Regions from separate parts of the Ruminococcoides bili genome, predicted to be linked through region 1. Evidence: a T-box and tRNA genes for the amino acid it is inferred to sense, from the RefSeq annotation. Region 1 holds a T-box; the other holds one or more tRNA genes.
The links. The T-box of region 1 lies ahead of alaS (alanine--tRNA ligase). A T-box ahead of a tRNA ligase gene usually reads a tRNA of that ligase, here a tRNA-Ala.
Positions count from the first base shown of each region.

Region 2: it encodes a tRNA-Ala, which carries the amino acid that the T-box ahead of alaS (alanine--tRNA ligase) is inferred to sense. The anticodon was not compared.

Region 1 covers NZ_JBBNJY010000024.1:4,947-11,444, forward strand. Annotated here, with positions in the region: gene AAAY30_RS08270 (DUF2156 domain-containing protein) at 1-727, opposite strand, end outside; gene AAAY30_RS08275 (dTMP kinase) at 721-1,392, opposite strand; gene thyX (FAD-dependent thymidylate synthase) at 1,438-2,193, opposite strand; T-box leader at 2,423-2,638, shown strand; gene alaS (alanine--tRNA ligase) at 2,687-5,320, shown strand; gene AAAY30_RS08290 (LPXTG cell wall anchor domain-containing protein) at 5,538-6,498, shown strand, end outside.
Region 2 covers NZ_JBBNJY010000001.1:2,229-8,726, reverse strand. Annotated here, with positions in the region: gene pknB (Stk1 family PASTA domain-containing Ser/Thr kinase) at 1-92, shown strand, start outside; gene rsgA (ribosome small subunit-dependent GTPase A) at 98-985, shown strand; gene AAAY30_RS00045 (thiamine diphosphokinase) at 998-1,627, shown strand; tRNA gene AAAY30_RS00040 (tRNA-Ala) at 1,681-1,756, shown strand; gene AAAY30_RS00035 (PASTA domain-containing protein) at 1,915-3,543, shown strand; gene AAAY30_RS00030 (helix-turn-helix domain-containing protein) at 3,672-4,340, opposite strand; gene AAAY30_RS00025 (histidine phosphatase family protein) at 4,413-5,042, shown strand; gene leuB (3-isopropylmalate dehydrogenase) at 5,180-6,250, shown strand; gene AAAY30_RS00015 (CpsB/CapC family capsule biosynthesis tyrosine phosphatase) at 6,275-6,498, shown strand, end outside.

The sequences.
Region 1 (6,498 bases):
CGTCGTATTCACGCAAAGCTTTTTCAAAACATATATCAAATGCAATAGGGGAGATTTCGCATCCGAGAGTCATGGCAACAGCTTTGTCTTTTACATAAACAATTCCGCCATGCATTTTAAATTCTTCTATATTGTCAAGAGCCTCTCTGATTGCATTTTTTTCTTCGTAGTGCTCAATATCAATTTCATTTTCGGCACACCAATCAAGCATTACTTTATAAGCATCCTCTTTATTTGAATTTGTTATTTCTTCAAATCTGTAATCGGGATAACCGTTCTTAAACTTTGAAATATGGTTGCGCTTTGCGTGGAATTTTCTGCCCGAAAGATTTATTAAATCTTCTGACAAATAGACATATTCCTGATTTTCGGGTGAAAATTCATAGTTAAATTCTGACGGGAAAAGGGTTTCAAGTTTAACCCTCTGTGCGTCTGTCAGCATTACGATAAAAGGTTTTTGCCCACGCTCGTGAGCGTCCTTTATGATTTCTTCGACAGCGGGTTTTATATCTTCGCCGTGCGGCAGGCAATATCCCCACACGCTGTCATCGTCATTAAAATATGCTTTTATTAAACAGTTGTTATACAAAGCAAATTTTATATTATATTCATTTCTCCAGAGGTATGCGCTCAAAATATTGGTAGTAAGTGATATTCCCTCCGGATTGTCGTAGTATTTCTGAAATTTATTTATATCGGATTTTTCTATCAGCTTAAAGTTTAGCATAAAGTATTAATTTCAGCCGCCTTTTCTATTTCCTCTGCTATTGATTCTATCGGCTTGATTTCACCGTTTTCACAACAGTCAATAATTGTCCAACCGCATTTTTCAGCGGCATATAAAGCAGATTTTCTGCATTCAAGCAAAAATGCGAAATTCTTTTCGTGTAAATCTTTTTTGCCTTCGTCACCCTCGTAACGCTTGCTCATAAGTTTTTGCGATACTTCGGGTTTAACATCAAGATAAATAACTTTATCGGGCTTAGGAACAGAAAGTTTATTGTATTCAAAATCCTCTTGCCATTCAATAAAGTTGTCCCACTCCGATTTGTCAAGTTTAGACATCTGATAAATTATATTGGATGTAGCGTATCTGTCGCTTAAAATCACATCACTGTTTTCGTAATCTTTTTTCCAAAATTTAAGAAAACTTGCCACTCTGTCTACCGCATAAAAGGACGAAGCGGCATAAGCGTTTACATCATTCGGATTACTGCCGAATTCTCCGCCGAGATACATTTTTACAAGTGCCGAGCTTTCGTTTGCGTAATCGGGAAATTCAAGTCTTTTAATGCTTTTTCCCATTGCTGAAATTTTATCAAAGAGGATTTTTGTTTGGGTAGCCTTTCCGCTTCCGTCAAGACCCTCTATTACAATGAATTTTGCACTCATTTTTGTTCCTATCCATTTCTATTATTCTAAAATATAATTAAAATATTACTCTCTGCCGTATTTTTTGCGTACTTCTTTCATTTTGCCGCAGCTCATTTTGCCCTCGGGACAAGCACCGAACAAACACGCAGGACCGCAGTTTTTGAATAAATGCGGAGCAACTTCAAGACATTGTTTAAGCATTTGCTCGGCAACATCTCTGATTTCCCACTGTGCACGGTTACAGCAGCGGTGTGCAAAGAAATTCTCAAGACTTCTTGCATTAAAAGTGCAGACAATTTTTGTGGTTGATGCGTTAGGAAGAATAAATCTTGCGTCTTCATTTGCTTTTTTTACAAAAGCATTGAATTTTGCTTTGTTTTCGTTTCTGTAGTTTTCTATGACTTCTTCATCGGTATCGTCACAGTTTCCTGTTGCCTCTCTGATATATCCTGCAACAAGTGCGTCACGAACTTCGCTGTAAGCCTTTGACTGCATTTCTATTACTTTGTTGTAAGCGGCAAGCGCCTTTTCGTTTTTTGCAATTTCAGGCGGTGTTACAAAATCAAACTTTGTGCCGTCAACATAACGCTGCGACTGCTGACTGTAAGATGCGATTCTGTGTCTTACAAGCTGATGTGAGCAGGCTCTTGAAATGCCCTCAATGCCAAAGGTAAAAGAAGCGTGTTCAAACGGACTGCCGTGCCCGATGTTTGCAAGCATATCTATAAAATCAGCGGTCTTTTCCTCAGTAAGACCATCTCTTATATTTGATATTTCGGACGGTGAGTAGCAGAGTTTTGCAGCCATTGCAACCGTCATTTCGGGATTTGGCGTATAAGTAAGTAAAGTGACTTTTGCACTCAAAATAATCTCCTCCAAAGTGATATAAAAACATATATAAATATATTATATCATTTTGTGTCGCAATATGCAACAAAATTAATGCGATTGTTGCGGTACGAAAAAAGAAAAATATCAGAAAATTTCCTATATTCACTTGACATTGTGAATAATTAGTTTTATAATGCTACTGAATAAAAAGTATATGTAATTGGCGTTGACGGGATTAGCTGTATCTCGTTCTTTCAGAGAGAAGTCGGTCGGTGCAAGACTTTATGAATGTTTACAGCACGCTGCCCCTGAGCTCTGTGTGACTAAGCACAGCGTATATCTGCGTTAAGGATTGTAATCGTAAGATTACTCAAAGAGGGTGTTTAAGCACCAATTTGGGTGGTACCGCAGGAATTATTCTCCTGTCCCATTTTTATGGGGCAGGATTTTATTTTGCAAATTTTTTAAGGAGAGATTTTTAATGGAATGGACAGGACTTAACGAACTTCGTGAAAAGTTTCTTTCATTTTTTGAGAGTAAGGGTCATTTAAGACTTCCGAGCTTTTCACTTGTTCCGAAGGACGACAACAGCCTTCTGCTTATTAACAGCGGTATGGCTCCTATGAAAAAGTATTTTACAGGTGAGGTTACACCGCCGAGAAAGCGTGTAACAACCTGTCAGAAGTGTATCCGTACTCCAGATATTGAGAGGGTAGGCATTACTGCCCGTCACGGCACATATTTTGAAATGCTCGGTAACTTCTCTTTCGGTGACTATTTCAAGCACGAGGCTACAGCTTGGGCATGGGAGTTCTTTACAAAGGTTCTCGAAATGCCTGTTGACAAGCTCTATGTTTCTATTTATGAAAACGATGACGAGGCTTACAAGATTTGGACCGAAGAAATCGGTGTTGAGCCATCTCATATGGTAAGACTCGGCAAAGAAGACAACTTCTGGGAGCACGGTTCAGGTCCTTGCGGTCCTTGTTCGGAGATTTACTTTGACCGTGGTGATGAAAAGGGCTGCGGTAAGCCTGACTGTCATGTCGGCTGCGAGTGTGACCGTTTCGTTGAGGTATGGAACATTGTATTCTCTCAGTTTGAAAATGACGGCAACGGCAACTACACTCCGCTTGCTCATCCTAACATTGATACAGGTATGGGTCTTGAAAGACTTGCTTGTGTAATGCAGGGTGTTGATAACCTTTTCTTGGTTGATACTGTTCAGAATATTATGAAGAAGATTTCTGAAATTACAGGTGTAAATTACGGTGAAGACGATAAAAAGGATATTTCACTCCGAGTTATCACCGACCATATCCGCAGCACAACATTTATGATTGGCGACGGTGTTCTTCCGTCAAATGAGGGTAAGGGTTATGTTCTCCGCCGTTTGCTCAGAAGAGCAGCCCGTCACGGCAGACTCTTAGGATACAAAGACGCATTCTTGTATAAGGTATGCGAAACTGTAATAAAAGAAAATGAATCGGCATATCCTGAATTAAGAGAAAAGCAGGACTTTATTACAAAGATTATCAGAGTCGAGGAAGAGAGTTTCCAGAAAACAATCGACCAGGGCTTTAAACTTTTGCAGGGCATTGTTGACGACCAGGATATTAAGGTTCTCAGCGGTGAGGACGCATTTAAGCTCAACGATACTTACGGTTTTCCAATCGACCTTACAAGAGAAATTCTCTCCGAGCAGGGTATTGATGTTGATGTTGACCGTTTCCACGAGCTTTTGAAAGAGCAGAAACAGCGTTCAAGAGATGCAAGAAAGAAAGAAGACACAGACGCTTGGATTTCGGATTCAACAGACCTTTCTGATATTGCTAAAACAGAATTTTGCGGTTATACTGACCTTAATACAGGCAGCAAGGTTCTTGCCATCATTAAAGACGGTATCAGAGTTGACAGCGTCGGCGAAAACGAAACAGCTCTTGTTGTTCTCGACAAAACTCCGTTCTATGCAGAGAGTGGCGGACAGGTAGGCGACACAGGTGTAATGGAATCGGGTACTCTTGAGGTTGATGTTGACGATACAACTAAGGATGCTTCGGGTGTTTATCTCCATTCTTGTACAATTAAGAGCGGTACACTTGAGGTCGGCACAGAACTTCGTGCAATCGTTGACTTTGACAGAAGAGCAAATATTATGCGTAACCACACAGCGGCTCACCTTTTACAGGCCGCACTTCGTGAAGTTCTCGGCAATCATGTTCATCAGGCAGGTCAGCTTGTAACAGACCATTCGGTTCGTTTTGACTTTACTCACTTTGAGGCTCTCACAGATGAAGAACTTAAGAAAGTCGAAGACCTTGTAAACAAGAAGATTCTTGCATCTATCCCTGTTGTTACAAAGGAAATGCCAATCGAAGAGGCAAAGAAACTCGGCGCTATGGCATTGTTTGGCGAGAAGTACGGCGATGTTGTACGAGTTGTAAGCATCGGTAAGTTCTCAGTTGAGTTCTGCGGCGGTACACATGCTACAAATACATCAAGCCTCGGCTTGTTCAGAATCCGTCAGGAGGGTTCTGTTGCATCAGGTGTAAGAAGAATTGAGGCTATTACAGGTATCGGAGTTCTTAAGTATATGAACGATGTCCGTGAAACTGTACTCAACGTTTGCGAAACACTTAAGATTTCAAATACAAAAGCACTCACAGAGGGCGCACAGAAGATTGCAACCTTACTTCATGATCAGCAGAAAGAAATTGCAGAGCTTAACACAAAGCTTGCTGCTATGCAGGTTGACAACCTCTTTATTAATTCTGAAATTGAAAACGGCGTAAGAATTATTGCTAAAAAAATTGACAATGCAAACGCTGACGCACTTCGTGCAATGTGCGAGAGAACAAAAGATGTTGCTCCTCTCTCAATCGTTGTACTTGCTTGTGAAAATGACGGCAAGGTTACATTTGCCGCATCTTGCGGTAAAGATGCTAAGGCACTCGGCGTAAATGCAGGCAAACTCGTTAAGGCTGTTGCACAGGCAGCGGGCGGCAACGGCGGCGGTAAGCCGGATATGGCTATGGCAGGTGCAAAAAATCCTGAAAAGATTGATGAAGCACTTGCTATCGTTAAAGAAACTGTATATGGTATGATTAAGGCATAAATGTTGCGAAATCCACATAATTTGATTTTTGTTGTCTGAAAGATTGCAATTTATTGCTATTATTGTTTAGAACTACTAAAAACAGTCTGGCAAGATTGTATATTAAAACAACGATAAAAAGAAATTAAAGTATTGAAGTTTTGTAATGTTTGATGTATAATAATTCCAATGGAATAGTGTATTCCTAAAAGTTAATGAACAATGGAGGAGATTTAAAATGTTCAAAAAAGTAATGAGTCTTGCTCTTGCTTCAACATTAGTGCTTTCAGTAGGCGCATTTGCAGCAAGTGCAGCTGAAGCAGAGGACGCAGTAGCAGCAAATGACGAGTCTGCAGTAGCAGCTGACGATTCTTCAGCAGTAGCAGCAGGTGACGAGTCACAGGTAGGTGCCGGCACAAAGATTTACTTTGATGTAAAGAGTGCAGGTTGGAAAAACTTTAGCAAGATCTATTGCCACGTCTGGAGAGCTGACGGTACAGGTAAATGGCCAAGCTGGCAGACAAAGAAAGAAGTGTGCAAAAAGGAAAGCGACGATCTTTATTCTTATGATATAACAAAGACAGGCAACGCTGAAGAAATTCAGAATGCCGGCAGCAAGAACTTATATTGCGTAATCTTCAGTGCTGATACAGGTGCTCAGATTTACAACACAATCATGAACGGTAACTGCATTGGCGATACTGTGTATGTAACAGGTAACAAGATCGAGAACCCTAAGGACAGCCAAAAGACTGATACTGAGGCTGCATGGAAGAACCATCCGGAATGTGGTCCGCAGAAGGTTATTACTTCAACATCAAAAGTAGTCGGTACAGCTCTTGCAGACGGTACAACAGATGTAACACTTTTAGCTGACTACCTTCTCGATTATGTTTCTGACGACGGTACTGCTGATACAAGTAAGACAGATAAGACACAGGATCTTATCAACCAACTCAAGGTCAGCCCACTCGCTGTAATGTCTAATGTAAATTTCAAACTTGAGGGTTTTGTTAAGGAAGAAACAATGACTCAGGATGTTGCTAACAAGAAGAAGGCAACAATTGAGGGTATCCTTGGTAACTGCACAGACCCAACAAAGGGTGGCGAAAAGGTTAACCCAGATGAGATTAATAATGCAGAGGCTAAGAACGATGCTGATGATACAAGCGGTTCATCAAACGGTGGTTCTTCAAACA
Region 2 (6,498 bases), on a different contig from region 1:
AGCCTGCATATACAGAGCCGCCTGTTACAGAGCCGCCATACACACCGGTTCAGCCAACAGATGCAACCGAACCTTCTGAGGCATTGCATTAATTGATATGAGCAGTAACGAAGGATTATTGATGAAAGTGCTCGGCGGTTTTTACTATGTCGAGTGCGACAATCAAATATATGAATGTAAAGCAAGAGGAAGTTTCCGCAAGAGCGGAAATTCTCCTCTTGTTGGCGACAGGGTGAAAATTTCTGTTCAGAAAGAGGGCTTTGCCTCTCTTGACGAAATCCTGCCGAGAAAAAATAAATTAAAGCGACCGCCGCTTGCTAATATTGATATTCTCGTAATCGTTTGTTCGACAGTTTCGCCAAGTCCGAATTATGCGGTTATAGATAAAATGACCGCCGCTGCGATTAACAGCAATATGCAGCCTGTAATTGTTATTTCAAAAGATGATATTGAAAGCGGTGAAAAGGTTGCCGATATTTACAAAAATGCGGGATTTGAAGTTTTTTGTACTTCTCCGCTAAAATCAGATGAAGCAGAGAGATTAAAGGCCTTACTTATGGGCAAAACTTCTGCTTTTACAGGCAACAGCGGTGTGGGTAAGTCAACCTTGTTAAATATGCTTTTTCCTAACCTAAGCCTTGCAACAGGTGAAATAAGCGATAAACTCGGACGAGGCAGACATACTACAAGAGCAGTTGAACTGTTTAATCTTGACGGCTGTTATATCGCAGACACACCCGGATTTTCAACCGTTGATTTGCAGAGATACGAAATTATTGATAAAGACGAACTTCAATATTGCTTTCCCGAATTTAAAGAGTATCTCGGAGAATGTATGTTTACTTCGTGTTCTCATACTTGCGAAAAAGGCTGCAGAGTTTTGCAGGCACTTGCTGACGGAGATATTGAGAAAACCCGTCACAACAGTTATGTCGCTATGTACAATGAGGTAAAAGATATTAAAAAGTGGCAGTTAAAAAAGTAAAGGGGAATTAAAATGCGTTGTACGATAATTGCGGGCTCGCCTGAAGCGGATATAGATTTTATATCGGAACAGGTTAAGGACTGCAATTATCTTATTTGTGCCGATAAGGGCTATGAATATGCAAAAAAAGCAGGTGCAAAGCCTAACCTTATAGTCGGTGATTTTGATTCGTACAGCGGTAATTTACCCGATGATTGCGAAGTAATCAAACTCAATTCACATAAAGATGATACAGACCTTTTGCATTGCATAGAGGTTGCACTGTCCCGTGGATATGATGATTTTGTTATCCTTGCCGCAACAGGCGGAAGATTTGATCATACCTTTGCAAATATTTCTGTTCTTATGTATCTTGATAAAAAGGGTGCAAGCGGAATAATCGTTTCCGACAAAGAGATTATTCGCTTTTTGAAAATGGGCGAATATAATTTTGACGGAAATAAAGGAAAAACTTTTTCAGTCTTTCCTTTTGCCTGTGACAGTGTGAATGTATCTTACATAGGTGCCGAGTATTCGGCGGAGAATCTTATTTTAACTGCGGAAGAAGCAATGGGCATTTCAAATATTTTTATTTCTGACAGAGCAAATGTAAAAATAAATTACGGAAATGCAATAATTATTATTAATCAGTTCATAAATTAAATTTAATTTACAAAAACATTATATAGTATGCGGTAATTTTTAAACACCAATATGGGGGTATAGCTCAGTTGGGAGAGTGTCTGACTGGCAGTCAGAAGGTCATGGGTTCAAGCCCCATTATCTCCACCACTTAGTTTTATAAAGAGATGTCATTGTTATATAAACGGTTGTAATAACAAAATTGTAACTATAATGACACTCATTAGTCTTGAAAAGAATTATAACCTTATGATATAATATATTTGTATCATTTCGTTTTGTGTTATTCTATTTGGAGTTGAATTTTTATGTCATTATGTATGGGTTGTATGCAGGAACTTAACGGTAGTGTAATCTGCCCGAACTGCCATTTTGATAATTCAGAAGTTCAGTCGGCACCTTTTCTGCCTTTCGGCACAGAGCTTGCAGGCAGATATGTAACAGGTACCGGACTTGAAACTAACGGTGAATCAACACGCTATATTGCTTTTGACAAACAGACGGGCGATGTTGTAATTGTATCTGAATTTTTACCGATCGGTCTTTTTTCAAGAGATGAAGGACAGACTGAATTAAAAGTTAATTACGATGACAGACTTGCTTTTAATAAACTTAGAGATGAGTTTATTTCATATTTTCGCATTATTTCAGAATTAAAGGATCTTTCGGCACTTACAAATATTGTTGATGTTTTTGAAGAAAACAATACAGCATATGCTATTGAAGAAAAAGAGGACCTTATTCCTTTTGAAGAATATATTGAGCGTAGCAACGGTCATCTTGACTGGGATATTGCAAGACCGCTCTTTATGCCCGTAATTTCGGCACTTGAGGCTCTTCATAAGCGTGGTGTCGGTCATTATGCGGTAGCACCTAAAAATCTGTTTATTACTGCTTCGGGTAAAATCAGAATGTCAGGCTATGCTACGGAAAATGAGCGTAAGCGTGGTACAGCGCTTAAATCTCAATTGTTTTCAGGCGCAGCAGCACCCGAACAGTATGAAGATAATTTTCCGCTTGATGATATTACGGATATTTACGGACTTTGTTCTACACTTTTCTATGCACTTACAGGTCATCTTCCAAAGAGTGCGGTTGAGCGTTTAAAAGACAGCAGACTTCTTATGAGCACATCTACTGTAAAGAGTTTGCCTCCTCATGTTGTATCTGCTCTTGCAAACGGTTTACAGGTTCAGCGTGAGAACAGAATTACAGATTTTGACGAGCTTCGTTCTCAACTTTCCGTTGCACATACCGCAAAGGCTATTCAGGACGAAATTTCGAGAACAGCAAGTATGAATATTACAAAGGAGCAGTCACGCCGTAATAACGGTATGTCGCATACTTCCATTGTTACTATTTCTGTTGCAATTACAGTTCTTGTACTTGGTATTGCCGGTGTATTTTGGCTTATGCAGAATCCGCTTGCAGGATTATTCTCGGGTAATACTGATGCCACTGCAGCGTCTACATCAAGCACGGAATGGACAGGTCCTGTTGTTCCTAACTATGTCGGAATGAAGTACGAAGATGTTGTAAAGGCTGCGGCTTCCGATGACAGCGTTGTGGTTTACAGAAATTACAATGATGCTTACAGCGATAAATATGCCGACGGTGTTGTAATGGAACAGTATCCTCCGGCAGGTTCAAAAGTAGAGCAGGAAGACGGTATTACAGTTTCTGTAACAGTCAGTCTTGGTGCTCAGATGCGTGAACTTCCTGCAATTCAGGGTAATAAAATTGATGAGGCTGCGCAGTCGCTTGCAGATGCGGGACTTCTTGCTACAGCTGAATATCAGTACAGTGATACAGTAGCGGAAAACAGAGTTATCGGCTACAAAAATCATGTTGCAGGCGATACTCTTGAAAGCGGTTCTAACATTATAATTATTGTAAGTAAGGGCAGACAGCAGACTACAACTCAAGCAACTTCCTGATATTAAAGCTAAAAATAATGGCTGAATCAATTGTATATTGACTCAGCCATTTTGATTTAAGAATTTAAAATTTATATTACAAATCAATTTGCTAAACCATAATTATCCGACTTTTTACTAAGATCCGTTTATTTAAACTTGCTTTTTACGCTTTTTTCCGCATTCCTTACCAATGTAAAAAGTGAAGCAGTACCTTTTTCAAAATATCTTGAAAGCAAATCGGGTGAAAGAGCAATTGATGTATTTTCGGTCTTACTTTCGATTATAGCGTCAATCATAGCAAGGTCGAGCGTCATAGCTGCGCTGCAAAGACTTCTGTACTTGCTTTTGTTCAGCGTAAATAAATCCTGCGGGTTGCTTTCTTCACACGAATATACCGAACGAAATGCCTGATACTGGGCATTCATAAGATAGTTGCTTACAGCGTTTGTCAGCTTTTTGTTTCCGAGTTTATCGAGTATATCGAAAATAACGGCACTTGTATTCATTACAACTTTTTTGTTAATCATAGCGACCATATTGCTGCCCGGCTCAACTGTCGGAATCTCCGCATCGGGTATATTGACAGGCTGTGCCTGCTGACCGTTTCTGTTCGGTGTTCTGCCAAGCAAATAATCACAAGACACATCGTAATATTCGGCGGTTTTTACGAGAAAATCAAGTCCACATTCTCTTATTCCTTTTTCGTAATGAGAGAGCAGCGCCTGGGAAATACCCAAGTCCGCCGCTACCTGCTTTTGGCTTAATCTGCGTTCTCTTCGCAGCATTGAAATTATCATAGGAAAATCACTGTTCATTGAAAGCACCTCTTTTATACGAACAGTATAATATATTAATTACAATTTGTAAATACCATAGGAGTTACAATTATGAAATCTTATATTATTCACTTTCTTCGCCACGGAAGTATAGACGAAACTTTATCGGGCAAGTACATAGGCACTACTGATGTTCCGCTTTCGGATAAAGGAAAAACAGAACTTAGAAAACTTGATTACGAATATCGTTATCCGGGTGCACAGGCAGTGTTTACAAGTCCGTTAAAGCGTTGTACACAGACTTGCAAAATTCTTTATCCGGAGCAAAATCCGCTTGTCATCGCCAATCTTTCGGAATGTAATTTTGGCGAATGGGAGGGAAAAACCGCAAATGATTTAAACGAAGATGAAGATTTCCAAAAATGGCTTGCGGGTGACCCCTCGGTAAAACCTCCGAGAGGTGAGAGCAATGCCGATTTCACACGCAGAATCTGCAAAATGTTTGAAAGCATTGTTGAGGGACTTATCAAAACAGGCACAACAGAAAGCGTTATTGTCACACACGGCGGCGTTATAATGACCTTGCTTGCAGTGTACGGAATGCCACAGGCAAAGCCTTTTGAATGGGTTATGGACAACGGTTTCGGCTACTCCGTAAGAATTACACCGCAGCTTTGGCAGAGAGATAAGATTATGGAGGTATTCTCGGTAATTCCCGAAAAAAAGGATATTGAAGATTAATTTTTAAAATAGTACGAATTGTAGCGCAGTTTACAATCTTTTGTGAAAGATTGTGCAATAATGTAATATAAAGGTGTAATAAAATCATTTATTTATGCCTATACTGACAAATATATTAACTCAAAGGAGATATTAATATGGCAGACTACAAAATCGTTTTGTTAAAAGGTGACGGTATCGGTCCTGAAATCGTAAACCAGGCTGTTAAGGTACTCGACAAAGCAAGCGAAAAGTTTAATTTTACAGTAGAATATGACGAGGCACTCCTCGGCGGTTGTGCTATTGATGCAACAGGAGTTCCGCTCCCTGATGAAACAGTTGCTAAATGTAAGGCAGCAGACAGTGTGCTTTTAGGCGCAGTAGGCGGTCCTAAGTGGGATAATCAGCCGGGTAATAATCGTCCCGAAGCAGGTCTTCTCGGAATCAGAGGAGCACTCGGACTTTTTGCAAACCTTCGTCCTGCTGTTATTTTTGAACCTCTTAAGAAAGCATCACCGATTAAAGATGAAATTATCGGCGGTTCGCTCGATATTATGATTGTTCGTGAACTCACCGGCGGTATTTACTTTGGTAAGAGAGGCAGAACAGAGGTTGACGGTCAGCCTGCCGCATGGGATACAGAACAGTATTCCGTACCGGAAGTAGAGAGAATTGCAAGAGTAGCTTTTGACCTTGCTATGAAGAGAAACAAAAAGCTCACAAGTGTAGACAAGGCAAATGTACTTGAGTCATCAAGACTTTGGAGAGAAACAGTAACAAGAATTTCTAAGGAATATCCCGAAGTTGAGCTTAACTATATGTATGTTGACAACTGTGCTATGCAGCTTGTAAGAAATCCTGGTCAGTTTGATGTTATTGTTACTTCAAATATCTTTGGCGATATTCTTTCTGATGAGGCGTCAATGATCAGCGGTTCAATCGGTATGCTCGCATCTGCAAGCCTTTCAGAGAGCAAGAGCGGTCTTTACGAGCCAATCCACGGTTCGGCTCCTGACATTGCAGGTCTTGGTATCGCAAACCCGCTTGCAACAATTCTTTCTGTTGCAATGATGCTCCGTTATTCACTTGATCAGCCAAAGGCAGCAGACGCTATTGAGGCAGCAGTTACCAAAGTTCTTGAGAATAACCGTACACCGGATATTTATGAAGAGGGTACAAACAAGGTTACTTGTGAGCAGATGGGCGACCTCGTATGTGAGGCACTTTAATATCTAACAGAATGGAGGAGTAAAATGCAGTTGTACGATATGCACTCGCATATACTTCCTGGAATTGATGACGGAGCGCCAAGCGTAGAAAAAAGCCTTGTTATATTAAATGAACTAAAAAAACAAGGCGTAACAAATGTTTGTCTTACTCCTCATTTTTATACAAATGAAATCAGTGCAGAGGATTTTGCCGCACAAAGACAGCATGCGATTGATAACCTTATGCCGCATATTCCTGACGGTATGAA